Regions from separate parts of the Bacillus sp. JJ1533 genome, predicted to be linked through region 4. Evidence: predicted binding sites of a transcription regulator. Region 4 holds the regulator's gene; each other region holds the start of a gene.
The links. The regulator Rex, encoded in region 4, represses fermentation and respiration genes when NADH is low (regulators of the CRP and FNR family bind a similar motif). The targets are predictions, from matches to a motif close to TTGTGAAATATTTCACAA.
Positions count from the first base shown of each region.

Region 1 (8,107 bases), on a different contig from region 4:
CTAACGCCGATAAAGGTAAATAGTCGTGAACCTTAGAGTTAACTAAAATAAATCCTGAAATGAACACACTGACAGTTAGTGCGGAAAAGATATGCGTAACTCCAAATAACCATTTATTAAAAAAGATTTCTTGTCTTTTATATGGGAGTGAAAGTGTAAAATCCAAACTTTGATTGGTCCGTTCTAACCCAATTAGAATGGAAGCTAATAACACAATCACAATCATTTGGAAAACGCCAACCTCCAAAAAGTTATGAAAATGAAAGGAATAGTTTTCTATACTCCCCCATTCATTGGTATGAAGTTGCATGGAGCGTTCCTGAATATCAATAAACGTATAAAGTTTATAAGCAAAGTACAAGCAAACCACCCAAAGTCCCCACACAACAAACTTTGATTGCTTATAATTCTTTAGCCAAAGTGCTTTATTAAACAATGTCATCCCCTCCTAATGTCGACACAAATATGTCTTCTAAGTCAACGGGCAATTCCTCTAAAAGCAGGGGCTGTTCCTCTTTTAATGTTGAAATAATTTCTTCTATATTTTCTTTTATCAAAAGTGTGTTAACACGGCCGATTTGAGATAAGACCTTCATGTTTGGGATTTGTTTGAATCTTTCAGGAATCCCTTTTTCTTTAAAAACCACCTGGATTTTTTTATAATAATGCCGCGTATCCTCCATTGAGACGATTGTTTCAATCTCGCCATCCTTTAACATAATGATTGTATCGGCAATTTTCTCGAGTTCCTCTAAATGGTGACTTGAAATAAGGAGTGAAACCCTCGATTCCGAAACTTCTTCTAAGAGAAACTGCAGGATTTTCCTTTTTATTATGACATCGAGTCCATTTGTAGGTTCATCTAATATAATGAGCTTTGCCTTTGTTGAAATGGCCAAAATGATAAATAACAAGGCCTTCATTCCACGAGAGAGGGTCCGAATTTTCCGCTTCTCTGGAAGGTTGAAACGCTGTAGAAGCTGGTAAAAATAGGAGGTTTCAAAATTCACATAGACAGCCTCATACAAAGTCACAAGTTCTTTAATACTGTAGCCATTGAACGCTGAATTTGAATCTGGAACAAAGACCATTTCCCCCTTCACTTCAGGGTTTGACACGATGTTTTTCCCTAGAAACACAACCTCCCCTTGATCGGCATCTAAAATGCCAACAAGGCTTTTAAGCAATGTTGTTTTTCCTACTCCATTTCGCCCGACCAATCCGACAATGGATCCTTCATCTAATGAAAATGAGATTTCCTTCAAGACTGTTTCTCCTTCAATGCTTTTTGAAAGATTTTGTACATTAAGCATCACTGCTGTTCCCCCCTAACTCCTTCACATAGTTCTCGACCCACTCAACAAAGGTTTCTTTATTTATCCCTAAATATGAGGCTTCTACGAGCAAAAGCTTTAATGATTGTTTGATTTCCTCCACTTTTTCTTCATCCACCTTGTTTGGAAGTTGCCCAGAAACAAATGTCCCCTTTCCCCTTCGTGTTTCGATGATTCCCTGTCGTTCAAGCTCTTGATATGCTTTGCTGACGGTGTTGGGGTTCACTAGCAAGGTTGAAGAAAGCTCACGAACACTTAGTAATTTTTCATCTGGATGAAGGACCCCTTTTAAAATGAGCTCCTTTACTTGGTTAACAATTTGTTCCCAAATTGGTGTATTGCTGCGTTCATCTAAATGAAAATACAAGCAGAACACCCCTTTCAGTCGTTCATACTTAATGCGTTTTATCTGTATTACCTCATGTAGTACACTTAATACATTAAATCACAATCACTTACAAGTCAATGTACATCTGCCTATTTTTTAAAAAAAGGTATTTCGCCCATCGAAGAGATTCTGTTACACTAGAATGGAAGTACTTACATTCGTGCTATGTATAGCACAATAAAAGGAGATTACATATGTCTAAGTTCGAACAAACGCTTGAAAAATATGCTGATTTAGCCGTTCGGGTTGGTGTCAATGTTCAAAATGGACAAAACCTTCTTATAAATGCACCCATTTCAGCAGTTGAGTATGTAAGAAAAGTTGTAAAAAAAGCCTATGAGGCTGGTGCTAGAAATGTTTACGTTGAGTGGAGTGATGACGAGATTACACGCACGCGCTTTGACCTTGCACCAGACGAAGCGTTTCTTGACTATCCCATGTGGAAGGCAAAAGGAATGGAAGAACTTGCGGAAAATGGAGCTGCCTTTTTATCCATCATTTCGTCTAACCCAGATCTATTAAAAGGCGTTAATCCTGAGCGAATTGCCAATGCTAATAAAACAGCAGGACAAGCGTTGGAAAAGTACCGAAATTATTCTCAGGCTGATAAAATCAGCTGGTCTGTCATCGCTGTACCTTCAGAAAGCTGGGCTGAGAAAGTATTCCCAGACCTATCTGCCAAAGAGCAGGTTGATAAATTATGGGATGCCATTTTCCATGCGGTACGTGTTAATGTGGAAGACCCGGTTCAAGCGTGGAAGGTACATAACGCAACTCTACATGCGAAGGTTGAGTACTTAAACAAGAAAAAATATCAAAAATTACATTATAAAGCACCTGGAACTGACTTGGTGGTCGAACTTCCTGAAAACCATGTATGGATTGGCGGCGGTGGAAAAAATGAGCAAAACATTGAGTTCGTTGCCAATATGCCGACTGAAGAGGTGTTTACAGTTCCTAAAAAAGACGGTGTAAATGGTTTCATCAGTAGCACAAAGCCACTTAATTACGGTGGAAGCCTGATCGATCAATTTACATTAACCTTTGAAAATGGAAGAATTATCGATGTGAAGGCTGAAACAGGTGAAGAGACGTTAAAACGTCTTGTGGAAATAGATGAAGGTAGCCATTATTTAGGTGAAGTGGCACTTGTTCCACATAACTCACCTATTTCACAATCTAAAATTCTTTTTTACAATACGCTGTTTGATGAAAATGCATCCAATCACTTTGCTATTGGAAATGCATATGCTTTCTGTATTGAAGGCGGTAAAACGATGTCACGTGATGAGTTAGTGAGAAAAGGAGCAAACTCAAGCATCACACATGTCGATTTCATGGTCGGGTCAGGCGAAATGGATATCGACGGCATCACGGTAGATGGCACAGTTGAACCTGTCTTCCGCAACGGAAACTGGGCTTTTTAACAAGATCAACGACAAGCACAACCATCTAGAAGCGATTGACTTGGAGCAAAAATCAAAGTTAGCCTAGAACTAGACAAATATGCAAGGCACCAGCAGGGCTTAGCTCTGATGGTGCCTTTTTTGATTCCCTCCCCTTGTCACGATGCAAAATTAACCAAAAATTTTATATTTGATACTATTGATATTCGATTGGTAATATGTAAATATAGATGACAAGACAGTTGTAATATCATCTGTTCAAACTGAAGATTTTCAGCATATTCATCTACCTAAGTATGTGAAATTATTATCAAACTTATAATTTCGAGGAGGCAAACTATGAATCTATTAAAATTACGAAAGATGCTACAAGAATTTTTACTTGAAGATATTGGTGAACAAGATATCACTAGTCAATCGATTTTTCCGCTTGAAAAAACAAGTCAAGGTGTGTTCATCGCGAAAGAAAATGGAATTATATCTGGATTATCCATAATTGAAGAAGCGTATCATTTGTTGGATCCCTCAATCAAAGTCGAACAACGCTTTTTAGACGGAGATCGTGTTACAGCCGGAGATACAATTGCGACTGTTAGTGGTCCAACTGCCCATCTCCTTACTGGTGAAAGAGTCATTCTAAATCTTCTGCAAAGAATGAGTGGAATTGCAACGATTACGAATAAATGTGTGGAAGCTTTAAACGACCCTTCCATCCATGTTTGCGACACTCGAAAAACGATTCCGGGCCTGCGGATGCTTGATAAATATGCAGTCGTATCCGGCGGTGGCAAGAACCATCGATTTGGTTTGTATGATGGTGTCATGATTAAAGATAATCATATTGCCTATTGTGGTTCGATTACAAAAGCCGTTCAAGCCGTACGTGAAAAAATTGGCCATATGGTGAAAATTGAGGTTGAAACGGAAAGCGCTGAGGAAATAGTAGAAGCCGTAAAAGCTGGAGCGGATGTCATTATGTTTGATAATCGCAGCCCAGAAGAGGTAAAAGAATTTGTACAGTTAGTACCAAAGGGCATAATCACCGAAGCCTCTGGAGGCATTACCTTGGATAATTTAGCAACCTATTCAGGAACAGGTGTCCAGTATATTTCATTAGGATTTTTAACCCATTCCGTTAAAGCTCTTGATATTAGCCTACAGGTTAAAGAAGGAAACAAAAAAAATCTATAACCGAATGAAATCTTTAATAGATGATCATGGAAATTCGCCAATCGAATTGGGGGGAAAAAAAGATGTCTCAAAGAAATTGGACTATGTCCTTCATTTTATTAGTGTGTACTCTACTACTAGCAGGTTGCATGAATAAGGTTGGCGCGGTTTCTGTTGGCTCTTCTGACGATATTCGAACAACTATGATCGGTGGACGAACAGGTGGTGCTTGGTCCGTATTTACAGAAGGAATTGCAGAATCCATTCGTCGCGATAATCAAGGTTCACTTATCACAGTAGAACCTGGAGGAATTGTCGAAAACCCTGCGAGTGTCGGGACCAACACTGTTCCCTATGGGATCTCATATGCCATGACAGCATATGCGGCATTTAGTGGAGCAGAGCCCTATAAAGAAGCCTATCCAGATATCCGGGCAATCAGCGTCGTCATCCCTGCTAACTTTTATCAACTGATTGCACGTGGAGATGTAGAATTTAATTCACTAGATGAAGTGATTGAAAAGAAAATTCCGATCCGACTTGCTGTTGACCAACGAGGTTCCGCAGGTGAACGTATCACACGAGCGATTTTAAAAGAGTACGGTGTCACCTATCAAGATATCGCTTCTTGGGGTGGGTCTGTTGACCATCTAAGTGGATCAACAACCTTTGAATTGATGGCAGATAATCGAATCGATACGACAGGAGATGCAGTATCTGTTCCTTCGAGTGATATCTTAGAAGCCGCCACAACAAATGATATGAAGTTTATTTCAATGGATCAAGGTATCTTACAAGTTGTGGCAGAAAAATTAGGAATGGAACAAGGCACAATTACTGCAGGAAGCTATGATTTCCTAGAACAAGATGTGAGTACCGTATATACACCGGCCATATTAATTGTCCATAAGGATGTTCCAGAAGAAGAAGTGTATCGCGTAACTAAAGCGATCTATGAAAACTTTGAATACTTAAGAACTGTTCATAAAGAATTTCAAAATCTCTCTGACGAAAACTTTAGTAAGGTTGGGAAGGTCCCGCTTCATCCAGGTGCGGAAAAATTTTTGAAAGAAAAAGGACTCATTCACGAATTCTAGAAGGGAGCTCCCAACGATGGGCATTAAACATAATCTAACAAAAGCTTTCGCTGAAGGTGAAAAGCGTCACTTAACAGGACCACATTTTAACGTATTTATTTGTTTCGCATTTATTCTATCTGTATTTCAGGTGTGGTCCGTAATTTGGGGGAAGCTGGATCCAATCCAGCTATTGGCGACACATTTATCTCTGATTCTCCTATTAACGTTTATGTATTATACTTTTTCAAAAAAGAATGGAACGAGTGTTGCTCCAACATTTATAGACTATTTCTGTTCTTTTTTAGCATTAGGTGCTGGAATCTATTTTAACATCCATGCAGTACGAATTTCGGAACGGATTCCGATTGTTGACCCTCTTTCTACTATGGATATTGTAGTTGGCTTCCTTTTTGTCATTTTAAGCATTGAAGCAGCCCGCAGGACGATTGGAATGCCGATTGTCATCATCGTCCTTATTGGTGTTGGCTATGCACTATGGGGTCACCATTTAGGAGGCCTCATTTGGCATCGGGAATTTTCGTTCTCAGAGGTAGTCGAAGATTTAGCGTTTAGCTTTAATGGGCTTTGGGGGTCACCCATTGCCGTTGCGGCATCCTTTGTCTACATGTTCTTATTGTTTGGGTCCTTTTTACAAAAAGCAGGTGCGGGTGAGTTTTTCTTCCAGTTATCAACCGCCTTGGCAGGAAGAACACGTGGTGGAGCCGCGAAGGTCGCCGTTTTAGCGAGTGCGTTTTTTGGGATGATTTCTGGAAGCCCGACAGCTAATGTCGTGACAACAGGCTCTTTTACCATCCCTGTTAGTAAACGCTCTGGTTACAAGCCTTCGTTTGCAGCAGCAGTTGAGGCAGCTGCATCAACAGGAGGTAGCATCTTACCGCCTATTATGGGATCGTCTGCCTTTTTAATGGCAGCCATTACACAAATTCCCTATATTTCAATCGTGATAGCAGCCATTATTCCGGGCATTCTATACTATCTTTCCTTACTTGCCATGGTTCATTTTGAAGCGATACGATTAGATTTACCAAAAGCAAATAAAGAAGATATTCCTAAAATCTCGCATGTGTTAAAGCAAGGCTGGTATTACTTTATTCCACTTGTTGTTTTACTTGCATTTCTTTTAAATGGCTATAGTGCATCAAGAACTGGTTTGTATGGTGTCTTGGCAATTGTCATCGTGAGCTGGTTTCGTAGGGAAACACGAATGGGCATTAAACAAATTTTCGAAGCGATGGTTGATGGTGCTAAATCGTCTATCCCTGTTACAACTGCATGTGCAGCAGCAGGTTTAGTGATTTCAGGTATCATGTCAACAGGTCTCGGGGGAAAGTTAACGAGTGTGGTACTTGGCTTAACAGAGGGTATGCTTATTCCTACTTTAATACTAACAATGCTCATTTGTATCATTTTAGGAATGGGAATGCCAGTAGCGGCGGCATACATTTTAACGGCCATGTTAGCAGCTCCAGCCTTAATGGAGTTAGGTGTTTCCTTAATGGCGGCGCATTTATTTATCGTTTATTTCTCCATTTTTTCAGCGATTACACCACCTGTTGCTGTCGCAGCCTACGCTGCAGCTGGAATTGCCGATAGTAACCCAAACCAAGTCGGGCTTGAAGCCGTTCGGCTAGGAATTGTCGGCTTTATCGTGCCATTTATGTTTGTATTAGAACCTGCATTATTATTAGACGGTTCACCGCTTGAAATCATGGTTTCATTCTTTACTGCCGTAGTCGGGGTTGTTTCATTAAGCGCTGGTATTATCGGCAGGCTTCTAACAAAAGCTAACACGATCGACAGAATTCTTTTAATCACAAGTGGATTATTGCTCATCTACCCACATGTTCTCCTTAGCGGTTTGGGCATTCTCTTGTTTATTTTCGTTCTTGTTTATCAGAAAAAGCGTCACCTCCCATATACCCCTATCCAGAAAGGGGCCTGAGCAAGAATAAAAGCGTAAGCGCCTTGAAAGGGAACATCGACTAACTACTGCCACGTCCTGTGGCAAACGTCGATGTCAGCACTTCCATGTGCAAGTCCGACAAGCATAAGAAAAGATGGCGAGAAGGATGTACTTTATCCTTCTTGACAGATTGGCTTATGACCTCGAGATGCTCAAAGCACTAAGGAAGGCCTCCTTGCGTAATCCTCGCAGGAACAAGCTATGCTTGTTCAGAAGCTTCTCGCAAGATACTCGCAGAAGCATATTCTAGATGAAAACTGGCTAGGCGCTGGAGCTGGACTTGAATACACCCATTAAAAGTTATCCACAACGATTAATTTTCTAATTTCCTATACAAATTAGAAAAAGTTCAGTGTATTACGCACTGAACTTTTCTTGTGGATTCACAGTTCTCTTTTCTTTTTCATTAAGTCTAATAGTTTTTTGTCTAGCTCCTCATATTTAGGATCGGTCTTTGTTAAAAATGATAATTGACCGATTATCGCATTAATCTCATTTTCGACCAAAAGCTTTTCTTCTTCCCTATCTTGTTCAACAACCGGTTCTTGGCAAGCTTTATTCTGATACTCCAATAGCCCCATTTCAACTCGTTTAATGACATGGTTTTCAAATACCAACAGTTTGGAACACATTTTTTCAAGAAAATAGTGATCGTGTGAAACGGTAAGAATCGTCCCTTCAAAGGACTGCAGCATTTTTTCAAGAGACTGGCGACTAGCAAGATCAAGATGGTTTGTTGGTTCATC
Region 1 covers NZ_JBALOV010000018.1:112,191-120,297, reverse strand. The annotation lists gene V7138_RS09450 (hypothetical protein) at 1-436, opposite strand, end outside; gene V7138_RS09445 (ABC transporter ATP-binding protein) at 429-1,313, opposite strand; gene V7138_RS09440 (GntR family transcriptional regulator) at 1,306-1,701, opposite strand; gene V7138_RS09435 (aminopeptidase) at 1,917-3,149, shown strand; gene nadC (carboxylating nicotinate-nucleotide diphosphorylase) at 3,468-4,319, shown strand; gene V7138_RS09425 (TAXI family TRAP transporter solute-binding subunit) at 4,382-5,395, shown strand; gene V7138_RS09420 (TRAP transporter permease) at 5,412-7,340, shown strand; gene abc-f (ribosomal protection-like ABC-F family protein) at 7,745-8,107, opposite strand, start outside.
Region 1: a site for Rex is predicted at 3,425-3,442, ahead of nadC (carboxylating nicotinate-nucleotide diphosphorylase). Genes of this name have one in related genera too.

Region 2 (8,107 bases), on a different contig from region 4:
AAGTCGAAAACACTAGGTGGGAGAGGAAAAACGACGAAGAAGCTGGATTCTTATTTGAATCTGGGACCACATGCACTTTATTCGAAAGGAAAATCGTTGGAGGTCCTTGGCGAATTGGGCATTGAAGTAGAGGGGAGCATTGTTCCAACAGAAGGAAAGATTGTTCACAATAACCAAATTTACGATATTCCGGCTACACCAATTGGTCTCATAACTAGCCCATTATTAAATTGGAAAGCTAAGAAAGAGCTATTCTCTTTTTTCATTAAATATAAGAAAATAGATACAAACAAAATTAAAAATATACCATTACGACAATGGTTGCAGCATAGGATAAAGGATGAGGTTGCTCAGCAGCTTATCATCATGTTATCCCGTTTGTCCACCTATTCAAATGAGCCTGACCTGTTAAGTGCTGGTGCAGCATTAAAACAACTTCAATTAGGAAACGCAATTTACCTAAACAATGGCTGGCAAAATATGATAGATACCTTAGGAAAAATGGCTACCGAAAAAGGGGTCCACTTTCAAACAAGTAAAAGTGTTACAAAGGTTAATGGTACTTTTCCGCAATTCACGGTGCATACAAATGAAGAAACGATTACCGCACACAATGTACTTTCTACTTCAAGTCCTCATGAAACAGCTAACATGCTATCAGAAATGAAAAACATCCCAAATATAAAAGAATGTATTCCAGTACGTGTAGCCTGTATGGATCTTATTTTGTCAAAGTTACCTCACCCAAAAGTTAATTTTGCGATGGGGTTGGAGGAACCATTTTATTTTTCGAATCATTCCAAGGTAGCGAGATTAAGCGACCGGGATTTCCAAATTGTTCATGTGATGAAATATAGTAACACTAATGAGGATACAGAAAGAGAATTAGAGAATTTTATCGAAAAAGTTCAGCCGGGTTGGGAGAAGTATGTAGTCTATAAACGATATCTTCCTAGAATGACAGTTACAAATAGTTTAGTTTTAGCAGCCCAAAGCAAAAGACCCTCGCCATCTGTTGAACAGATACCTGGATTTTATATTGCGGGGGACTGGGTGGGAGATGGAATGCTTGTAGATGCTTCCTTTCAAAGTGCTAGACAGGCTGCTCTACTTATTCTTGAAAATACATGATCAAAGGAGGGGTATCAAAATGTTGGATGAACATTTATATCGGGAATATAAGCCTCTCTTATTTTCGATTGCCTATCGCATAATGGGTACAATAACAGATGCCGAGGATATTATTCATGATGTTCTATTAGATTTTGAGAAGTCTAGTCGTGGCCAAATCGAAAATATCAAAGCCTATCTTTGTAAAATGGTGACCAATCGTTCCATTGATCAGTTAAAATCAGCCAGAAAGCAAAGAGAGGTCTATATAGGTCCTTGGCTGCCAGAACCAATAATTATCCACGATGAGGGTCCGGAGCATGTGGCCATAATGAAAGACACTATTTCGTATGCTCTCCTGTCTTTGATGGAACAACTAAGTCCTGTTGAACGAGCGGTATTTGTCTTAAGAGAAGCATTTGGATATGAGTATGATGAAATTGCTTTTATGATAGATAAAGAGGTAACAAACTGCAGGAAAATCTTAAGTAGGGCAAGGAAAAAGCTAGATTATAAGGATGACATAAATGACTTGCAGGTAAGTCAGGAGAAAATGGGAGACTTGATTCACTCTTTTTTACGTGCTGCAACAACTGGGAATATAGATGGTCTGCTTAGTTTACTAGCAAATGATGCAGTGCTCTACTCAGATGGCGGAGGTAAGGTGAAAGCTGCAATCGTACCTATTAAAACGAAGGAACGAGTATCTCAATTTATTTTAGGGATTATTCGAAAGTTTGGACAGGATGATAAATTGGAGATTGAAGTAGTCAACGTCAATGGTCAAATTGGGATATTGATTAAACGAAATCACAAACCAGAAAATGTGGTATGCTTTGAAATAGAAAACAATCAAATCAACCAAATTTTTTCAATTCGCAATCCTGAAAAGCTAACATATGCCATAAGTGGTGTGACATTTTAAGTAGCAGCCATCGTTATAAGGAGACTACCAATGGACGATAAGTATTACGATGCAATTTTACAAGTGAAAACAGGCGGAGGTCAAAAAGGGTTTAGTTCATCTGTTCACTATCATCGCTATGAGCCGACTCCATACGTAGGACTGGCGGCTTTGTTTGAACATTATCATTTGAAGGACCGTGATCGGGTAGTTGATTTTGGCTGTGGAAAGGGACGGCTTCTTTTTTATATTCATCATCATTTTAAGTCAACCGTTGTTGGCGTTGAGATTGATAAAAGCTTATATCATGTTGCTGTTCAAAACCGAGAACGTTATGCAAAAGGTGCGGGTATTCGTAAAGCGGATATTGAGATTCACCATTGTGCCGCACAGGATTATAAAGTCCATCCACTCGACAATCGATTTTATTTTTTTAATCCATTTTCAATCCAGGTTTTTAAGCATACGGTTTCCAATATTCTACAATCGTACGAGCAGGATCCGCGTGAAATGGAGGTTATTCTTTATTACGGTTCAAATGATTACACTTATTTTTTGGAGAACAATACTCCTTTTCAATTGAAGAATGAGATAATCATTCCAGAGTTGTTTGAGAAAAACACATATGAGAGATTTATGGTGTATCAGCTTGCATAGGCAGCTTCCGAAGAATGGAGGCTGCCTTTTTTTTATGTGAATATATGTAGTTCACCAATTTGTCATTTTTGAAGTTGGGGTAAAGACAAAAATGATAAAGGGTATATGGAATCCAGTAATGATGCAGTTTTGGTGCATTTAGAGGGAGTTTTTAGGGACAGAAAAAAGTCAATTTTCTAGTCCTTTTTTTATTGGGTGTATTAAAAATTACACCTTAAGTGTGATTCAGTTCACAACATTGAGAATGGTTCCTAACTATGATGAAAGTAAGAAGAACATAAGGAGGTTGAGTTGGATGGGAGCTTCAAAGGTTAACCAAAACAAAAAGATAGACGGAGAATATCAAGGTCCATATATAGGAACTTGGATTTCTGTCGGTGTGGTTGGAGCAGTCATTCTTTTCACGTATATAGTACTATTCGGCCTATTCATGTCTAGATTCTAGGAGGGGAAAAAAATGAAAATGCATCTTGATGAAAAAATATGGCTTACAGTAAGTTTCGGTATGATCATGGCTTTCATGCTTATCACTGGTTACCAAACCTTCGCATTAGAAATGGGGCCGCCAAGTCATATGGAAACAATCGATCCTCAGAAAGTGGACGAAACAGCTCCATTTGACAAACCTGGTGTTTATAAAATTGGCGAAAACGAATATGAAGTTGTCATGACATTAGAAATATTCTCTTTTAATCCAGGGAAAATCGAAATTCCTGCTGGTTCAAAGGTTCACTTTACAATGACATCTAAAGATGTTGTACACGGATTCGAAGTTGCAGGCACAAACTTAAACGCAATGGTAATGCCAGGACATATCCAAAAAATCACTCAAACGTTTGATGAGCCTGGTGAGTATTTAATTTTATGTAATGAATATTGCGGTGCTGGTCACCAATTAATGGCCACTACAATTACAGTGAAATAAGGGGGGGAGACCATTGGCAACGGTATTAAAAAACTCAGATTTGACCTTTAAGGAAAAAGCAAACAAGGTTTTAGGTGTAAATACACAGGACGCAAAAATTTCTAAATCCTATTTATCAGTAGCATTTATCGCATTATTATTAGGTGGACTTTTTGGACTATTACAAGGTTTAAACCGTGCAGGTCTTTTAGAATTACCAGGCTGGCTTAACTATTATCAAGTATTAACAGCACACGGTCTATTACTGGTAGTTGTAATGTCAGCATTCTTTACAATCGGTTACTTCTACGCAGCTCTTTCACATACATTAGGTGGTTTATTACCTAATGTAAGGAAAATGGCATGGATTGGTTTCTGGACGAAGATGGTTGGTATCGTCCTAGTTGTAATACCAGTCTTAATGAATGAAGCATCTGTTATGTACACATTCTATCCACCAATGGCGGCACACCCAGTATTCTATATCGGGCTAGCACTAGTGGTAGTAGGTATCTGGATCTTAGCAGCTGGAGCATTTATGCAAGTAGCAAACTGGAGAAAGAATCACAAAGGTCAACATCTGCCAATCCTTTCTTTCTTCGCGACAGGTGTATTCATCCTATTAGTTGGCGCTACTGCATTTGTAGCAGTTGAAGTATTATTCTTGATTCTACCATGGTCACTTGGATGGGTAGACACAATTAACGTCATGGTATCTCGTACATTATTCTGGGCTTTCGGACATACAGCAGTTAACATTTGGTATTTAACAGCAACATCTGCATGGTATGTAATCGTACCGAAAATTATTGGCGGAAGACGCTTTAGTGACACACTCACTCGTGTTGTTGTTATCGCATTAGTTATCATGAACATCACTGGTGGATTCCACCACCAAATTATTGACCCTGCAATTCTGCCATCCGTTAAATTCTTACATGTATTCATGAGTTTAGCGATTGGTTTCCCATCTTTAATGACAGCATACGCAATGTTTGTAGTATTTGAGCGTACAGGTAGAGCAAAAGGTGGAAAAGGCGCACTAGGCTGGTTGAAAAAGTTACCATGGAGTGACGTCCGCTTCCTAGCACCATTTATCGCGATGGCTGCTTTTATCCCAGCAGGGGCAGGGGGTATTGTACAAAGCACAAACCAGCTTAACCAAGTGGTTCACAACACAATGTGGGTCGTAGGACACTTCCACTTAACACTAGGTATGTCAGTCGTAATGACATTCTTCGGAATTAGTTACTGGTTAATCCCATTTATTTCAGGTCGTGTCTTAACAAAAGGAATGAATAAATTAGGTGTTGTTCAAACCATCATCTGGACAATCGGTATGGTATTAATGTCAACTTCAATGCATACGGTTGGACTATTCGGTTCTCCACGTAGAACATCCTACTCAGACTACTTTGGAAGTGCTCAAGCTGCAAGCTGGGAACCGTATATGATGGTTGTTGGTATCGGAGCAACATTATTATTAGTCGCAGTCATCATTCAAGTATATGCAGCATTTAACATGATGTTCTTTGCACCAAAGGGCCAAACAGAATTCCCGATTGCAGACGTAGCAGAAAATGCTTCAAAAACTCCACTATGGACAGAGCGTTGGGGACTTTGGGTAGTGCTTATGGTTCTAGTAATCGCAATGGCATATGTATTGCCACTAACAGATATGATTGTAAATGCACCTCCAGGATCACCGCCATTTAAGACTTGGTAATCTCGAGGGAAGAACTTAAATAGAAAGAGATAGCGAAAACAACGGCTATCTCTTTCTATAATTAAAGGAAAAAAAGAAATAGGATGTGATCTTCATGATCCAAAAAAATCGGAAGACATTCGCTAGCATTTTTATATTATTATTTGGATGTGTACTGTTCTATACGGGAACCGATGGATTTCAGGCATTTACTGCAGAAACAGCAAGAGTCAACCAATTAATAGAGGAGAAGCCGACATTTCCAGATGTAACATTTGAAGATAGCGAGGGACGAACATATCCTATTTCTGAGTTTCAAGATAAATACGTATTTATCACATTTTTATATACATCCTGTACAACTGTTTGTCCACAATTGGAAATGAATATGGCACAGGTCTATGAGCAGATCCCGCAAGAATACATCGGCAAAGATATCGTCTTTCTAAGCATTAGCTTTGATCCAACGAGAGATGACCCAGCAACCTTAAGTAAATATCGAACCTTCTTTGGAGCAGACGGAGAAACATGGAGAATGGCTAGGATTTTAGATGAAACTGAATTACAGGCCCTTCTTGATGAGTTTGGTGTAATTGTCATCCCGGATGGAAGAGGAAACTTTGCACATAACTCAGCCTTTTATTTAGTAGATGGGAACGGTGCATTAATGGCTGTCATGGATTATCGAGAAATCGATGAAGCGGCTGCCAAAGTCATTAGCATCTTAGAAACTGAAAAGGGGGAATAGGCTATGAAACAATTTTTGATCGGACTAGGACTTTTATTCGTATTAGCACTTCCCCCGGTTGCTAATCTCTTGGAGTCTATCATGATTATCCATATGCATATGCAAATGCCTTCAATCGTAATTGCAGGATTCCTAATGGGAAAACTATTTCAACAAAAATTCCCTCGTTTTTTTGAAAAATGGAATCAAGACGGAATCCCCGGGATATTGTTATTCATTGTAATCATGGTGTATTGGACTATACCGAAAACGATGGACGAGACCTTAACCATAACAAGCATGGAAGTTTGGAAGTTTTTAAGTCTATCTTTGTTAGCAGGTGTTCCGTTACGTGATAGCTGGAAGAAACTCACAGATCGTGCAAAAAACCTAGTGTTTATCTTTTTCACCGTGAAGTACTTAGGTATGGGTGTATTATATATCAATATAAATAATCAATTATGCAATAATTATCTCGTAATCGATCAAATTACCCTAGGGTGGGGATTTATTACAACAGCGATTTGTATCATAATCTATCTGGTTTATACTAATTTTACAGACCAATCAATATATAAGAATAGTTAAGAGAAGCTGCTGGTGTGGCTTCTTTTTTTGAGGATAAAACTCTTTCGAGCGACGAGATATTAATTGACATCTCAAAAAATAAGGTTCAGAATAATACCAATATAGACAAAAAGAGGGTGTAAAAGTTGGCAAAACGATTTGAGACAAAATTAATTCATAGTGTGAAAAAAGGTAATCTACCCATACGCAGTAAGATTACTCCAATTTATCAAACATCCGCTTTTACCTTTGATAACCTTGAAGATTTAGAGGGTTACTTCCAAGGTGAAGGAAATTATTTATATTCCCGTACTGGAAACCCAAATCCGGATGAGTTAGGCCAAATGGTAGCAGCCATTGAAGGTGCACCAGCAGGTATTGCAACTTCTTCGGGATTATCAGCCATTTTAGCGGGGATCCTGTCTGTTGTGAAGAGTGGAGACCATATTGTCGCAGCAGATGATGTATATGGTGGAAGTTTCCATCTTTTACATGAAGAGCTAAGACAATTTGGAGTTGAAACAACCTTTGTTTCTTTCGCAGACCTTGAACAAGTAGAGAATGCGATTCAGTCAAATACTAAATTACTCTATACGGAGTCCATTACCAATCCGCTTTTACGTGTAGAAAACCTACCAGCAGTTACCGAACTTGCAAAACGTAACGGTTTAATCACTGTGGTAGATAATACGTTTGCCACACCGTATCACTGCAACCCCTATGAGCTTGGTGTAGAGCTAGTCGTACATAGCGCAACTAAGTATATTGGGGGACATAGTGATGTAACCGCCGGAGTAGTTGTAGGAAGAGAAGATTTAGTAGAAAAAGCCCGTGCAAAAGTTACTAATCTTGGTGCAAATGTGAGTCCATTTGAAGCATGGCTAACGACTCGTGGCTTAAAAACATTAGCCGTTCGTATGCAAGTGCAATCTTCAAATGCACGTAAGCTTGCAGACGCTTTTCGCAGCAACCCAAATATTGCAAAAGTATATTATCCGTTTGAGGAAGAAGCAACAGGTTATGGAGCAATGGTAACAGTAGAACTTGCGAAGACTGTGGATGTAAGCCAGTTCTTCAGATCAATAGGTTGGGTTAAACTTGTTCCAACATTGGCAGGGGTGGAGACAACTGTATCTCATCCGCTTAAAACATCGCACCGTGCGTTGCCACCAGAAGCACAGGAAGCTTTGGGAATTACAAATGAACTTGTGCGGATCTCAGTTGGAATCGAACATTACGAGGACATTATCTCTGTCTTTGAACAGGCCATTGAAAAATCCTTAAAGTAGGTAACAAGAGTATCCATGAAGAGTGGGTACTCTATTTTTAAACAAACGATTGTTTGAATGGGCAAGCTCATGGGGCTCAACGGTTAAAATTCAAACAAACATTTGATTAAATTCAAAAAGGGATAGACAAGAAGGATGCAAATTAAGCATCCTTTTTCTATAATAATTTCCCCAGTTCATCAGTTGTATAGTTACCGCTTATTCCCGGTTTATCTTCTAGATAACGCAAGGTTTCTTCCTTAGA
Region 2 covers NZ_JBALOV010000036.1:60,254-68,360, reverse strand. The annotation lists gene V7138_RS19780 (phytoene desaturase family protein) at 1-1,131, shown strand, start outside; gene V7138_RS19775 (RNA polymerase sigma-70 factor) at 1,151-2,035, shown strand; gene V7138_RS19770 (SAM-dependent methyltransferase) at 2,066-2,671, shown strand; gene V7138_RS19765 (cytochrome c oxidase subunit 2A) at 2,967-3,116, shown strand; gene V7138_RS19760 (cytochrome c oxidase subunit II) at 3,129-3,596, shown strand; gene V7138_RS19755 (cbb3-type cytochrome c oxidase subunit I) at 3,610-5,301, shown strand; gene V7138_RS19750 (SCO family protein) at 5,396-6,028, shown strand; gene V7138_RS19745 (hypothetical protein) at 6,032-6,595, shown strand; gene V7138_RS19740 (trans-sulfuration enzyme family protein) at 6,721-7,863, shown strand; gene V7138_RS19735 (hypothetical protein) at 8,021-8,107, opposite strand, start outside.
Region 2: a site for Rex is predicted at 2,890-2,907, ahead of V7138_RS19765 (cytochrome c oxidase subunit 2A). Genes of this name have one in related genera too.

Region 3 (8,107 bases), on a different contig from region 4:
GATCACGGGTGCAGCCCGTGGGCTTGGCTATATTATGGCTTTGCATCTGCTAAGGGAAGGCGCAGTTGTAGTAATCAATGATATTGACGAAGATTCAGTAAAAGAAGCTCTGGCTTCTTTAAAAAAAGAAGGATATGAGGCCAACGGGTATGCTGCAAATGTTACGAATAAAGAGCAAGTTAAAAGTATGGTTAATTATGTTATAGAAACCTTCGGAAAAATAGACGTTTTAGTTAACAATGCCGGGGGAGCACTTAGAACTCCAAAAAGGTTTGAGGAAATTACTGAGGAACATTGGGATCTTGTCCTTGATGTCAATTTAAAGGGAACGTTCCTTGTCTCACAAGCGGTTGTTCCCTATATGAAAGAAGATGGAGGAAGCATAATCAACCTCTCATCCATTGGAGGAAGAACTGCAAGCATTGTTACAGGCGTCTCCTATGCAGCTGCAAAGGCAGGAGTCGTTGGTTTCACTAGAAGGCTCGCAAAAGAATTAGGACCTTTTGGAATCCGTGTGAACGCTGTAGCTCCAGGTCTTGTCCTATCGGGAGAACGCCTGCAAGAGACGTGGGACACAATGGTAGAGGAAGAAAAGGAAGAAGTTCTTGAAGCTATTCCATTAAGGCGCTTAGGAACAATAGATGAACAGGCAAAAGTAGTCAGCTTCCTTGCCAGTGATGAATCCTCTTATATGACCGGTGCTGTACTAGACGTAAACGGCGGTCGTTTCATGGGCTAAATTAATAAAAGGTGTTGAAGACCCCCCTCATGTAATTTATAATATTATTTAATAATAATAATTTTCAGACTGGGGGATCTCATGGAAATAAAAGATACAGTTCTGGTCACAGGCTTTGCACAAGGGCCAAAAGGTACTACTGTTTATGAAACTTACAAGACAATAGGCGTTGTTCTCGTCATCAATACTAAGACAGGCGTGATTGAAGACGCACAATTTACAGTTATTACCCAGTTAATGAATACTTATCTAAGTACCCTTGTTAAGGGATATGATACAAAACAGGGGATTCATCCTTTATTAGAAGAAGTAAAAAAACATTGTTTTGCTCCTTCACAGGGGGCGGTAATTCAATCCATCCGTTCCGCATGGGACAGATATAATGAAATAAGACAGGTACATTTGTCAAAATAACTGGTTATCTATGGGGATAGTTAAAAACTGTCTCTTGAAGTAGGTAAAACCCAGTGACAGGAGATGACTTCTCTTTGTTGCTGGGTTTTTTTATTTGTTTGAGAGGGGGGCGATGTTATGAAAGCAATTTTGATTAAAGAAGGGACAAAAGAATTGTTTATAGGAGATCACGATGCTCCGGTTATTGGAAATGATGATCTGCGTGTAAGAGTGATGGCAACCGCCTTAAATCGGGCTGATCTCTTGCAGAGAAGGGGAAAATATCCACCTCCTTTAGGTGAGTCAGAAATTCTTGGCCTTGAAATTGCGGGAATAGTGGAGGAAACAGGAAAGAATGTGTCTGGCATTAAACAGGGTGATCATATATACGCACTTCTTCCGGGAGGAGGATATGCAGAACAGGCAAGGGTTCCTGCTGGTCTTGCTATTCCAATTCCTAATGGTCTTACGTTTGAGGAAGCAACAGCCATTCCTGAAGCGTTCCTTACGGCATATTTGAATCTTTTTGAACTTGGAAACATGAAAAAGGGTGATTTTATCCTGATCCATGCAGCGGCCAGCGGGGTGGGGACTGCAGCTGTGCAGCTTGCACGAGAGGTAGGGGCTATACCGATTGCTACTGCTGGTAGCCGTAAGAAACTCGAGGTTTGTCAAAGGTTAGGTGCAGAGTACATTATCAATTACCGTGAGGAGTCGTTTTCTGAGAGGGTGCGGGAAATTACTAGTGGTAAGGGTGTAGATATAATCCTCGATCCAGTTGGTGCTTCTTATTGGGATGAAAACCTCGAATCCATTTCCCAGGATGGGAGATGGGTTGTAATTGGCGGAATGGGCGGTTACGAAGTCGAAAAGCTAAACCTACGTACCTTGATGAGGAAAAGAGTATCTCTTATTGGCTCAACGCTTAGATCACGCACCTTGGAGGACAAAATCCGTCTAACAGATGCATTCAGAAATTTCGCGGAAAACCGGTTCGGAAATGGAAGGCTATTGCCGGTGATCGATAGGATGTTCAATTGGGAACAGGCAAATGAGGCTCATCTATATATGGAACAAAACAAAAATATTGGAAAAATTATTCTAAAAATAAATGAGGGGGAATCGAAGTGAAAATCGATTTAGAAGTGAACAAAAAGAAAAATGAAAATAGTACATTAAAGGGTGTCATCGATACAGACGTCCATCATGAGATTAAATCGACAAGAGATCTTCTTCCATACCTTTCAGACCACTGGAAAAGATACATTCGGGATTATGGATGGGTTCCTGAAAGAAGTATTCCATTTAATCAAATTAGGAAAGAGACCAAATACAGAATGGATACAAGGCCGAGTGACGGGTCAACGCCAGGATCAGATTATAACCTTTTGAAAGAACAGCTCCTTGATAAACACAATATGACCTATGCGGTGTTAACAGGTTGGTTCTATGAGGCAAGTGTAGCAAAGGGCTGGTACGAGTTTGCTGCAGCAAGGGCTTCTGCATATAACGACTATACTATCGAGAAATGGTTATCAAAAGATAAACGATTATTAGGTAGCATCACGATTCCACAGGACCCTGTCGCTGCAGTAAGGGAAATCGAGCGGGTTGCTGATCACCCACAAATGGTCCAAGTTATGTTGCCGATAGCTGATTTTGCTTGGGGAGATCCAATGTACCATCCAATTTTTGAGGCTGCGAACAGACATGGTTTAAAGATTGCCATGCACCTCTCAGCATCAATAACGGCTCAGGGTGGTGATTTTCTTCGATATTATGTGGCATGGCGCTCTGTACATCCACAATCATACATGACCCAGACTATCTCCCTAATTACAAATGGAGTGTTTGACAAATTCCCAGAGCTTCAGGTGGCCTTAGTAGAGGGGGGCTTTGAGTGGGTACCATTTATGATGCACAGGATGGATTCTGCTTATAAAGCACTAAGGGCTGAAACTCCTTGGGTTAAGAGAATGCCAAGCGAATACTTCCGTGATAATATGAGGTTCACAACACAGCCATGGGATGATTTAACCCCAAGGGAATTCATGAACATTATTGATATGATGGGCTCAGAAGACATGATTATGTTTGCTTCCGACTATCCTCATTGGGACTTTGATCCACCTGAAAGGACGATACCAGGTGGAGTACCTGAAACACTTAAGAATAAAATCTTGTTCGAGAACGCTCGTAATTTTTACAAGCTATAGGGTAAGAAGGGAGGATGCTGAAGATGAAATACCAGGTATGCAGTATAGATGAACTTGAGAAGAACGGAAAGTTTCCATTTACGATAAATGGAAAAGGAATTGTCCTTGTCCAATCAGAGGATGGAGGAGTATATGCTCTACGTGATGTTTGCCCTCATAAAGGGCCTTGCCTTTCTGATGGGATGTTAGACAAAGGATGCTCATCAAATGAAGTAGGAGAATATATCTTCGAAAAGGAAAAAGAAGTATTACGATGTCCTTGGCATAGTTGGGAGTTTGATATTAAGACAGGTAAATCGCTTTTTGCCCCGGATAAAATTAAGGTAAAAACATACGAGGTATTAGTTGAAAATGGTTTGGTTTTTATTAATGCATAAGTGGGGCAGTAATTTACTGCCCTTGTAATCTGTATAGAAAGAAGGATAAAATATGGAGTTTAAAGTCTCAACACTCAATGAATTTTCGAACAATATCTTAATGAAGGCGGGGGTACCCTTCTTTGAGGCCGATATAATTACTAGAACAATGATTGAAGCGGATTCTAGGGGGATACACAGTCATGGCCTTATGAGACTTCCTATATATATTGAACGGATGCAGAAAGGTTTCATCAGAAAAGAGTCCAAAATTACTGTGGAAAAAGAAAACAAAGGAACTGCCGTCATTAACGGACATTTTTCAGCTGGCCAGGTAGTCGCAACAAAAGCCATGGATATGTCTATCGAAAAAGCAAATGAATACGGAATTGCTGCCGTGTCAGTTAAAAACTCGAACCATTTCGGAATTGCCGCTCATTATGCATTGAAGGCTGCTGAAAAAGATATGATTGCTATTGTTATGAGCAATACTGCCCCTTTAATGCCACCTACTGGGGGTGCTGAAAAGGTCTTAGGAAACAATCCTCTAGCTATAGCAGCACCATCGAGTGGAAATAATCCACTCCTTTTAGACATGGCCCTATCAAATGTGGCACTTGGAAAAGTCTTGTTTGCTAAAAATAATGGAATCGAAATCCCTGAAGGATGGGGTACCGATAGAAGCGGCATTCCGACAACGGACCCTGCGTCTGTCCTCGATGGAGGGTTTATCCTACCAGTAGGAGGACCTAAAGGATTTGGCTTGGCACTAATGGTAGAACTGTTAACTGGAGTCTTGTCAGGTGGTGATTTTTCAAAGATGATTCCAAGTATGTATGATACTACTAAAAAACAAAGCATTTCGCATTTAATGATTGCAATAAATATCTCATCATTCATGGATGTGAACACATTTAAAGACTTAAGTGAAACACTAGGATCATATGTGAAAAATGCTGTAAAGGCCCCAGGAGTTTCCCAACTGTATCTCCCTGGAGAAATTGAGTTTGGTATCGAAGAAAACCGGTTAAAATCAGGAATACCTATATCAGATGGTGTACTAGAGGATTTAGCAACATTGGCTAATACAATGAATTTAACACCTTTAACTGAAGTAATATAATAAAATTAATAAAATTAATATGGACGACAATGAAACGAAATCTAGCATCAATCGCAATTCGTATATAAAATTTTTGAGTCACTTAGGTGACTCTTTTTTAGTTAGAAGTGAGAAAGGGAACTTGAAAGTCCCTGCTTTCTAGTTAATAGGGGTTGGTGGTACTCCAGAGGCATTGGAAGCACGTTACATTCCAGTTTTTAGGGGAGTGGTGATACTCTAGGTGCGTTGTAGTAACAATAGATTCCAGTTATTAGGAAAGTGGTAGCGGTCCAGAGGCGTTGGAATGACACCACACTCCAGTTATTAGGAGATTGATGATAATCCAGTAGTGTTGAAGTAAAATACATATCCAAAAATTCGAGTTTATTGGTCTTCACCAGCTATAGAAGGATACTACATTCAGAAATTAGCAGGATGGGTGCGTCCAAACACTCAGAATCCATCAGCCACCCTCGTCCCTAGGACACTGAACTAGAAGTAGGCAAGTACCATTTTTTCTACTACACTACTTTTGACTAAATTTTGATGAAATTATGGCAAAAATAGTAACTTCTTTAATATGTGAAATATTTCACATGACAATACCTCCTGCTCGTTGTATGATGATGGTGTAAGGAAGTTTGTTCAGTAGTGAGCAATCGAAAGCCAATCGAAAGCTAATCGAAAGCAGTTCAAAAACTATTCATAAACAAACAAATCCTTAATCAAAAGCAGATGAAAAAACCTTGTAATGGAGGTAATTGATAATGAAAGCATGGACTGGTTTTAAAGAAGGAAAATGGCAAAAGGAAATTAATGTACGAGATTTCATTTTAGAGAATTTTACACCATATAGTGGCGATGATCGATTTTTAGAAGGACCAACTGAAGCGACAAATGCGCTTTGGGAGCAGGTCATGGAATTAACAAAACAGGAACGTGACAATGGTGGAGTACTGGATATGGATACAAAAATTGTATCTACGATCACTTCACATGGGCCTGGTTACCTTAATCAGGAAAAGGAAAAAGTGGTTGGTGTTCAAACAGATAAGCCATTTAAACGCTCTCTTCAACCGTTTGGTGGAATTAGAATGGCGGTTGATTCTGCAAAATCCTATGGCTTTGAAATTGACGAAGAGATTATAAAAATCTTTACTGAGTATCGTAAAACACATAACCAAGGTGTGTTCGATGCGTATACACCGGAAATGAGGCTTGCAAGAAAAGCGGGAATCATCACAGGACTTCCTGATGCATACGGTCGCGGAAGAATCATTGGCGATTATCGAAGAGTGGCGTTATACGGTGTTTACCGCCTTATCGAAGACAAGAAAAAAGATCTTCTTGAAACCGGAAATGGTGCCATGAGCGATGACATTATTCGTGACAGGGAGGAGCTTTCAGAGCAAATTCGTGCCCTTCAGGAATTAAAAGAGTTAGCCATTTCTTATGGCTATGACATTTCGGAACCAGCTACTAATGCGAAAGAGGCATTTCAATGGCTATACTTTGCCTATTTAGCTGCGATAAAAGAACAAAATGGAGCAGCGATGAGTTTAGGACGTGTATCCACGTTCCTAGATATCTATATCGAACGAGATCTGGCAAACGGAATTCTATCTGAGCAAGAAGCACAAGAAATAGTCGACCATTTTGTAATGAAACTACGGCTTGTGAAGTTTGCGAGAACACCAGATTACAATGAACTATTTAGTGGAGACCCAACCTGGGTAACAGAATCACTTGCAGGTGTAGCACTTGATGGCCGCCCACTAGTGACGAAAAGCTCTTTCCGTTTCTTGCATACACTAGATAATCTCGGACCTGCACCAGAGCCTAACCTAACCGTTCTCTGGTCTGTGAAACTGCCGGAAAACTACAAGAAGTACTGTGCGAAAATGTCGATTAAAACAAGCTCTATCCAATATGAAAATGACGATATCATGCGTGAAACGTATGGAGATGATTATGGTATCGCATGCTGTGTATCCGCAATGGCAATCGGAAAACAAATGCAATTTTTCGGAGCTAGAGCGAACCTTGCGAAAGCATTATTATATGCTATAAATGGTGGAATCGATGAAAAGCTAAAAATTCAAGTGGGCCCAAGCTACTCACCAATTACTTCAGAGTATTTGGACTATGAAGAAGTTCTTCAAAAATATGATGTCGTGCTTGAATGGCTTGCAGGACTTTATGTGAACACATTAAATGTCATTCACTATATGCATGATAAATACAGCTATGAGCGTTTGGAAATGGCGCTTCATGACCGTGAAATTTTACGCACCATGGCATGTGGAATTGCAGGGCTATCTGTTGTGGCCGATTCTCTCAGTGCAATCAAACATGCAAAGGTCAAAACAATCCGTGATGAAAATGGCATTGTCGTAGATTACGAGATTGAAGGGGATTTCCCTAAATACGGTAACAATGATGACCGAGTTGATGATATCGCGGTTGAGCTTGTGAAACGTTTTATGAATAAGATTAAAAAGCATAATACCTATCGTAACTCTGTTCACACTCAATCTATTTTAACGATCACATCAAATGTCGTGTATGGGAAAAAGACAGGCAACACACCCGATGGTCGTAAAGCTGGGGAACCGTTTGCACCAGGTGCAAACCCACTCCATGGTCGTGACACAAAGGGTACACTTGCTTCCTTGAGTTCTGTTGCGAAGCTGCCATATGAATACGCATTAGATGGAATCTCAAATACCTTCTCTATCGTTCCAAAAGCGCTAGGAAGAGAGGAAGAAGCAAGAATTAGCAATCTAGCAGGCTTGCTTGATGGGTATGCCATGAAAAAAGGACATCATTTAAATGTGAACGTCTTTGACCGCGAAACATTAATAGACGCGATGGAACATCCTGAGCTTTACCCGCAATTAACAATCCGTGTTTCAGGATACGCCGTGAATTTTATCAAACTAACAAGAGAACAACAAATTGACGTGATTAACCGAACATTCCACGAAAGTATGTAGGATTAAGGAGGACGAAAAGCATGAACGGACGCATTCATTCCATAGAAACATGTGGAACAGTAGATGGACCAGGACTACGTTATGTTATTTTCACACAGGGGTGTTTGCTCCGTTGCCAGTTCTGTCATAACCCTGATACCTGGAAGTTAAATAGGGGAAAGGAAATGAGTGTTTCAGAGATTATCTATGATATCAAAACATATCTTCCTTTTTTCCAAGCTTCAGGTGGAGGAGTGACCGTTAGTGGTGGTGAACCCTTGCTGCAACTCGACTTTTTAATCGAATTTTTTAAAGAGTGCAAGAAG
Region 3 covers NZ_JBALOV010000050.1:23,004-31,110, forward strand. The annotation lists gene V7138_RS23295 (SDR family NAD(P)-dependent oxidoreductase) at 1-739, shown strand, start outside; gene V7138_RS23300 (DUF3870 domain-containing protein) at 821-1,153, shown strand; gene V7138_RS23305 (NAD(P)H-quinone oxidoreductase) at 1,271-2,263, shown strand; gene V7138_RS23310 (amidohydrolase family protein) at 2,260-3,348, shown strand; gene V7138_RS23315 (Rieske (2Fe-2S) protein) at 3,372-3,725, shown strand; gene V7138_RS23320 (Ldh family oxidoreductase) at 3,778-4,827, shown strand; gene pflB (formate C-acetyltransferase) at 5,574-7,802, shown strand; gene pflA (pyruvate formate-lyase-activating protein) at 7,823-8,107, shown strand, end outside.
Region 3: a site for Rex is predicted at 5,387-5,404, ahead of pflB (formate C-acetyltransferase). Genes of this name have one in related genera too.

Region 4 (8,107 bases):
AAAATGTTAGCATTCCACTCTCATCTTACTCATAAACCCTTATATATCAAGGGTCGAAGCGGCTTATTACATCATGCCGCCCATTCCACCCATGCCGCCCATGTCAGGCATTGCAGGAGCATCTTTTTCTGGTAGGTCAGCAATTACTGCTTCAGTTGTAAGGAACATAGCTGAAACAGAAGCTGCGTTTTGTAGTGCAGAACGAGTAACCTTAGTTGGGTCAACGATACCAGCGTCGATCATGTTAACCCACTCACCAGTTGCTGCGTTGAAGCCAATTCCAATTTCTTCGTTTTTCAAGCGTTCAACAACTACAGATCCTTCTAGACCAGCGTTGTGAGCGATTTGACGTACTGGCTCTTCTAATGCACGAAGAACGATGTTCACACCAGTTGCTTCGTCACCAGTTAATTCGATAGCAGCTACTTTATTATATACGTTCACAAGTGCTGTACCACCACCTGAAACGATACCTTCTTCAACTGCTGCACGAGTTGCGTTAAGAGCATCTTCAATACGAAGCTTACGTTCTTTTAGTTCAGTTTCAGTAGCAGCACCAACTTTGATAACTGCAACTCCACCTGCTAGTTTAGCTAAGCGCTCTTGTAATTTTTCTTTGTCAAATTCAGAAGTAGTTTCTTCCATTTGAACACGGATATTGTTAACGCGAGATGCGATCTTGTCAGATTCTCCAGCACCTTCAACAATTGTTGTATGTTCTTTTGTTACAACAATCTTAGAAGCGCGACCTAATTGAGTAATGTCAGCAGATTTAAGGTCTAAACCTAAATCTTCAGTGATGACTTGACCACCAGTTAGGATTGCAATATCTTCTAGCATTGCTTTACGACGGTCACCAAATCCAGGAGCTTTAACAGCTACTGCATTGAATGTACCACGAAGTTTGTTCACAACTAGAGTTGCAAGAGCTTCACCTTCAACATCTTCAGCGATTAGTAATAATGGCTTGCCTTGTTGAACAACTTGCTCTAATACTGGTAGGATTTCTTGAATGCTAGAAATCTTTTTATCAGTAATTAACACATATGGATTTTCAAGAACTGCTTCCATTTTGTCAGAATCAGTTACCATGTATGGTGAAGCATATCCACGGTCAAATTGCATACCTTCAACTACTTCTAGTTCAGTAGAGAAGCCTTTAGATTCTTCAATTGTGATAACACCATCGTTACCAACGCGCTCCATAGCTTCAGCGATCAATTGACCTACTTCTTTATCATCTGAAGAAATAGCAGCAACTTGTGCGATAGAATCTTTACCTTCAATTGGTTGTGAAATAGCTTTTAATTCTTCAACAGCTGTTACAACCGCTTTTTCAATCCCTCTACGAACAACCATTGGGTTCGCACCTGCTGTAACGTTCTTTAAGCCTTCGCGAATCATTGCTTGAGCAAGAACAGTTGCAGTAGTAGTACCGTCACCAGCTACATCATTAGTTTTGCTAGCAACTTCAGCAACAAGCTTAGCGCCCATGTTTTCAAATGCATCTTCTAATTCGATTTCTTTTGCAATCGTTACACCGTCATTTGTAATAAGTGGTGAACCAAATTTCTTCTCAAGAACCACGTTACGTCCTTTTGGTCCTAATGTTACTTTTACAGCATTTGCTAATGCATCAACACCACGAAGCATTGCGCGACGAGCATCTTCACTAAATTTAATTTCTTTTGCCATTCTAAGCCCTCCTCAAAAAATTAAAATAAGTATTCATATGATATAAAATGCTGTTTTCTATTAACCGATAACAGCTAAAATGTCGCTTTCACGTAAAATTAAGTATTCAGTACCTTCGTATTTTACTTCAGTACCAGCATATTTTGAGAAGATAATGCGATCACCAACCGCAACCTCTAAAGCGACTTTTTCACCACTGTCTAGTACACGACCCGTACCTACAGCAACTACTTTACCTTCTTGAGGCTTTTCCTTTGCGGAATCTGGTAATACGATACCGCTTGCAGTTTTTTCCTCTGATTCAACTAGTTCAATAACAACGCGATCACCTAATGGCTTTAACAAGTGAAACGACCTCCTCAAATAATTTATAATTAGTTTCGTTTTCTTATTAGCACTCAGTCGTCATGAGTGCTAACACAATTATTATATTAAATAATCTCAAACTATTTTGCAAGTAATTTGATATAGAAATTTGGAAAAAAATGATTCTTTTTTACAGGTAGAATTTGTCCACCTAACTATCCTATGTTACTAGCAGGAAAAATAAACCAACATTTTAATTTCTTTCAATGAAAATTTGGATTTGCATTATACTAATGGATAGGTATGAATATATGTTACAATACAAAAGGTGGACAATCATAAATTAATCCATCTATAAAAAGGAGATTTTCATGAAAGCACGCTATTGGTATGTCATCTTAACGTACATCGTCATGCAGTTCTCTGGAATACTTGGGATCCCGATTCTATTGGCTTTAGGTGTTGGAAAAAACCTTGATCCAGGGACTGCTACAAATACAATTATTGCATTATGGACTGTTATTAGTTTTGTGGCTGCACTTCCGATTGTATTATATTTATTAAGACAAGATATTAGGGAAAGACATCAAAACCTGCGCCGTTCATCTAAAGGCGAGGCAATTGGATGGGCCATTGCAGGAATATTTATGGCGATGACAGCCCAAATAGTTGCGGCAAATATTGAAGTTCATCTTTTTGGAATTGAGGCAGGTTCTGAGAACACACAAGAAATCATGGCCTTGGTAAAATCGTTACCATTGCTTGTCATCGTTGTTTCAGTAATTGGTCCAATTCTTGAAGAGATTATTTTCCGCCAAATTATCTTTGGATCTTTATATAAAAAATTTAATTTTTTCATCTCAGGCTTAATCAGTTCGTTAATTTTTGCAGTTGTTCATATGGATTTCACTCATATTCTCATTTATACCGCGATGGGCTTTACCTTTGCATTTCTCTATGTACAAACAAAACGAATTATCGTACCGATTTTTGCACATGTGGCGATGAATACTTTTGTTGTAGTGGTTCAGACGATTTTTGCAGATGATATAGAAAGGATCATGAAGAAAGCTGAGCAGCTGCAACAGACATTTATTGGGGGCTTTTAATTTATGCGAAGAACTTCACCTTTTGCAATGGGCATCATTTACGCATTAATGGGAATTTTATTTACTTATATTGCGATTAATAGTGCAAAGGAGACCGTCTGGAACTTTTCCACAATCCTTCTAGCCGTGGTCGCAACATTCGACTTTGGTGTGGCAATCCGAATGTTTGCCCTTCACTTCAAAATAAAGAAAGTAACAAAGGAAAAAAAATAACCTCCTCACGAGGTTATTTTTTTATACATTTTTCTTTATTCAATTGAATTAGCAGCCATCATTTCCGCCTTAAGCACCTTTCTGTAGGCACTTCTTGATACGAGAATACTGATTTCATACAATCCAAATAACGGCACGGTGACCATTAAATGAGAAATTAACTCTGGAGGCGTAATTAACCCTCCAATTACTAAAAGAACAAAATACGCATACTTTCGTATTTTCGTTAAGAACATTGGAGTGACGATTCCAAGCCTTGTTAAGAACATCACAACAACAGGCAACTGAAACAGGAAACCAAATGGTAAGGTTAGCTGTAATAGGAATTGAAAATATTCATTAATCCCGATTACCTGATTTATTTCAAGACGTCCTGCTAACCGCGTCATAAAGTCAACAACAAATGGAAATAGAATAAAATAGGAGAAAGATATTCCTAGTAAAAATAATATTACCGAAACTGGAATATAACTCAATGTTACCTTTCTTTCCCTCTCATACAAACCTGGACTAATGAAGGCCCAAAGCTGAAACAGTAAAAAAGGAGATGAGATAACAAATGCAATAATAAATGCAAAATTCATATAAATTTTAATTGGATCTGTTATCCGGAAAGCATTCATTGTCAACTCTTTAGCTTCTTCCGCGTTTTGCAAATAAACTATTACATGCTCTGCAAGAAAAAAGCTTCCTAAAGCAACAATGAAGAAGAAAACGACCACATAAATCAGTCGTTTTCGCAGCTCACCAATATGATCATAGACGGACATTTCTTTTTCTTCGTTCATGTGACTCATCCTATCATTACTTCACATCATGAGTTTCATTCTTCTTAACATCATCATCGTCATCATCTGCTAAACCTTTTGTTGCGTTCTTGAATTCACGCAAAGTATTACCCGCTGCTTTTCCTAATTGAGGTAACTTCTTTGGTCCAAAGATAAGTAACGCTGCAAATACGATCAATAGGATACTGCCAAAGCCAAGATTTCCCACTGTGAGTCACCTCCCTACAATTGTAAAGTCTATGTTTATTCTTCTTCATTTGAATAATGCTTTAAAAAGTAAACAAGTGCTTGTAGTTCAACAGCTAGATCAATATGGTGGACTCGTATATGGTCAGGCACATTGATTCTTGCTGGTGTGAAATTAAGAATCCCTTTGATTCCTTTTTTTACAAGGCGGTCAGTAATCGGCTGTGCAGCACCGACTGGTACAGTTAATATTGCAACCGTGACTTCATCAGGCAATACTTTTTCAAGATCATCTAAATGATGCACCGTAACTCCGCCAATACTACTACCTACCTTATTATAATCCACATCAAAGGCAAGCTCAATTTTTGTATTATTATTTTTCGAAAAATTATAGTGCAAAAATGCGGTACCTAAATTACCTACACCTATTAAGGTAACTTTCGTTAATTCGTCCTGATCAAGGGTCTTACTAAAAAAGGATAATAAGTAATTGACATTATAGCCATACCCTTTTTTTCCCAATGCGCCAAAATACGAAAAATCTCGTCTAATCGTGGCGGAATCAACCTTGACTGCATCACTTAGTTCTGCAGATGATACCCTCTGCTTCCCTGAGGCGTGCAAATTTTTCAAAAACCGATAATAGAGTGGCAGCCTTTTGGCAGTTGCTTGTGGTATTTTTGATTGTTCCAGATTCATGTTTTATTCCCCCGCTACTGGCCTTTTGAAATCTCCATTCTTTCCACCTGTTTTTTCGGCTAAATAGGTTGGTCCAATCACCATTCCTTTATCAACCGCTTTACACATATCATAAACAGTTAACGCACAAACTGAAGCAGCCGTAAGGGCTTCCATCTCAACGCCAGTACTTCCTTTAGTTTTAACTGATACGGTAATATGTAAAATATACTCGTCTTCGGTCGTCCAGTTAAACTGAATATCTACGCCCTTCAATGCCAAAGGATGGCACATCGGAATGATCTCTGATGTTTTTTTAGCTGCCATAATACCAGCAACTTGAGAAACCGCGAGAACGTCCCCCTTGCTAACCTCATTATTTATGATTTGCTCATAAATCAATTTATTTACAGTTATACTTGATTTTGCAATTGCTGTCCGAACGGTTTCCGACTTTTCCGTTATGTCGACCATTCTTGCTCGGCCTTGCTCGTTAAAATGGGTAAATGATGTCATTTTCAAAACCCTCCCATAAACTATACACTATTTTACCACATCTGTCTTTGGAATTACTGTGAACATTATCATTGCAGTTGCTCTATTAAGATAATATAAGATACACTGTTGATAGAAACAAGAGGTGAAATAATATGATTTTACTACAAGTAAATCAGCTCAAAAAGTATTTTGCTGCTGATCTTATTTTATCGAATATAAAATTAGAAGTACAAACGCGTGACCGGATTGCAGTTGTTGGTCGAAACGGTGCTGGAAAGTCTACTCTATTAAAAATCATTGCAGGCCAGATGTCCCATGATGGCGGTGAAATCATTAAGCCGAAAAGCGTCAACATCGATTACCTCGCACAGGATACTGGACTTGAATCAACTCTTACCATTTGGCAAGAAATGCTGACCGTCTTTGCACCTTTACAAAAACTAGAAAAAGATCTGCGAAACCTAGAAGTAAAAATGGGAGACCCATCCGTTTTTGAAAATCCAGTTGATTATCAAAAGCTGCTCGAAGAATACGACCAGCTCCAGGTCGATTTTAAGGAAAAGGGTGGATATCAATATGAAGCCGATATTCGTTCTATACTTCATGGTTTTAATTTTACAGAAGATGACTACGAAACGAAAATATCCAGCTTAAGCGGTGGTCAAAAAACACGTCTGGCCCTTTGTAAACTATTACTAACAAAGCCTGATTTATTGATTCTGGACGAGCCGACAAACCACCTCGATATTAGCACGCTTACCTGGCTTGAACAATATCTCCAAGGCTATCCTGGGGCACTCTTAATAGTATCCCATGACCGATACTTCCTAGACAAAGTCGTTAACCAGGTCTATGAGATTTCTAGACATACAAGCACCAAATATGTCGGAAACTACAGCAACTACTTAAAAATAAAGGCTGAAAACTATGAGCTCGATCTTAAAAAATTCGAAAAACAACAGGAAGAAGTTGAAAAATTAAAAGACTTTATCGCTAAAAACCTAGTCAGAGCTTCAACAACGAAACGCGCCCAAAGCAGACGAAAACAGCTTGAGCGTATGGAGCTGATGGACAGGCCATTAGGTGATGAAAAATCAGCTTCTTTCCATTTTGACATTGAAAGACAAAGCGGAAATGACGTATTAAGTGCAAAAGACATTACCGTTTCCTATGAGAAAACCAAACCGATCATTAAAAATGTTCATTTCAATATTTACCGCGGAGACAGTATTGCCTTAGTCGGTCCAAATGGGATTGGTAAATCAACCTTATTGAAAGCAATTATTGATAAGCTTGAGCATGTGGAGGGAACGATTCGCTTCGGATCACATGTAACGATTGGATACTATGATCAACAGCAGGCTGACCTTACCTCCAATAAACGGGTACTAAATGAATTATGGGATGAATATCCGCTTAAACCTGAAAAAGAAATCCGCACGGTTCTTGGGAACTTCCTATTTTCAGGGGATGATGTGTTAAAAACTGTTTCAACCTTAAGCGGTGGTGAAAAAGCGAGACTTGCACTTGCTAAGCTGATGATGGAAAAATCAAACTTCCTCATTCTTGATGAGCCGACGAACCACCTTGACCTTGATAGTAAGGAAGTACTCGAAAATGCACTAATTGATTATCCTGGGACTATCCTTTTCGTATCCCATGACCGGTACTTTATTAACCGTATCGCAACAAAAGTGTTTGAGTTATCCCCAGATGGACTAACAGAATACCTTGGTGATTACGATTACTACCTTGAAAAAAAGTTCGAAATGGAAGAATTGGCTAGACTTGAAGCACAGGAGAAAAAAGTGGATAAACAAGAAGTCATCCAAGAGAAAACAACATATGAACAAGAAAAGGAATTAAAGAAGCAAGAGCGCCAACGAAAACGAAGAATCGAAGAAATTGAACGGGAAATCTCTTCCCTTGAGGAAAAAAACGAAGTAAATGAGCAGCTTCTTTGTGACCCAGAGGTTTACCAGAACCATGAAGAAGTTCAACGAATTAATGAGGAAAATGAGAAAATTTCTGCTAAGCTTGAAGCACTAATGGAGGAATGGGAATCCCTCCATGAAATAAGTGGATAGACCTTTTCACCTATCCACAGAAATAAGTTATCCCCATCTAAATATCATTTCAGATGGGGATTTTTTGTACTATTTTCCACATTTTTTCGAGTTATGCACCGTTTTATCCACACTATCCACATTCATCAACATAGTTATCCACAAAAATGTCCACAAACCCAGTTTAGTTATTTCAGTACTTTCTATTAGTTTTCCACAAAATCCGTGAATCTGTGGATTATTTATCAACAAGAATATAGCACTTATGAACTACTTTTTATCTTTTGCTACTCATACGTGACATGAGAGTTTTCGTCTATGCTTGGACTTATTATTTCATCTTTTATCGTCAAAAAATTATTTCCGACTGACTCTGATTTCCTCATACACTCATTCTTATATTTCGTAGAATCGTGCTCATAGGAATATACTCTTTCTATATTTCTCATATAGGATGGCGTAATTGTTCCCTTTACACATACTTTAACGTCAGTTTTTGGATCAACATTCTGCAATGAGAAACCTGTCAGATCAGCATTACCCGTAATATAAATACTTGAGTTCA
Region 4 covers NZ_JBALOV010000030.1:41,212-49,318, forward strand. The annotation lists gene groL (chaperonin GroEL) at 67-1,695, opposite strand; gene groES (co-chaperone GroES) at 1,756-2,040, opposite strand; gene V7138_RS16030 (CPBP family intramembrane glutamic endopeptidase) at 2,373-3,110, shown strand; gene V7138_RS16035 (YdiK family protein) at 3,114-3,323, shown strand; gene tatC (twin-arginine translocase subunit TatC) at 3,359-4,111, opposite strand; gene V7138_RS16045 (twin-arginine translocase TatA/TatE family subunit) at 4,128-4,319, opposite strand; gene V7138_RS16050 (redox-sensing transcriptional repressor Rex) at 4,355-4,999, opposite strand; gene moaC (cyclic pyranopterin monophosphate synthase MoaC) at 5,003-5,494, opposite strand; gene V7138_RS16060 (ABC transporter ATP-binding protein) at 5,629-7,563, shown strand; gene V7138_RS16065 (hypothetical protein) at 7,830-8,107, opposite strand, start outside.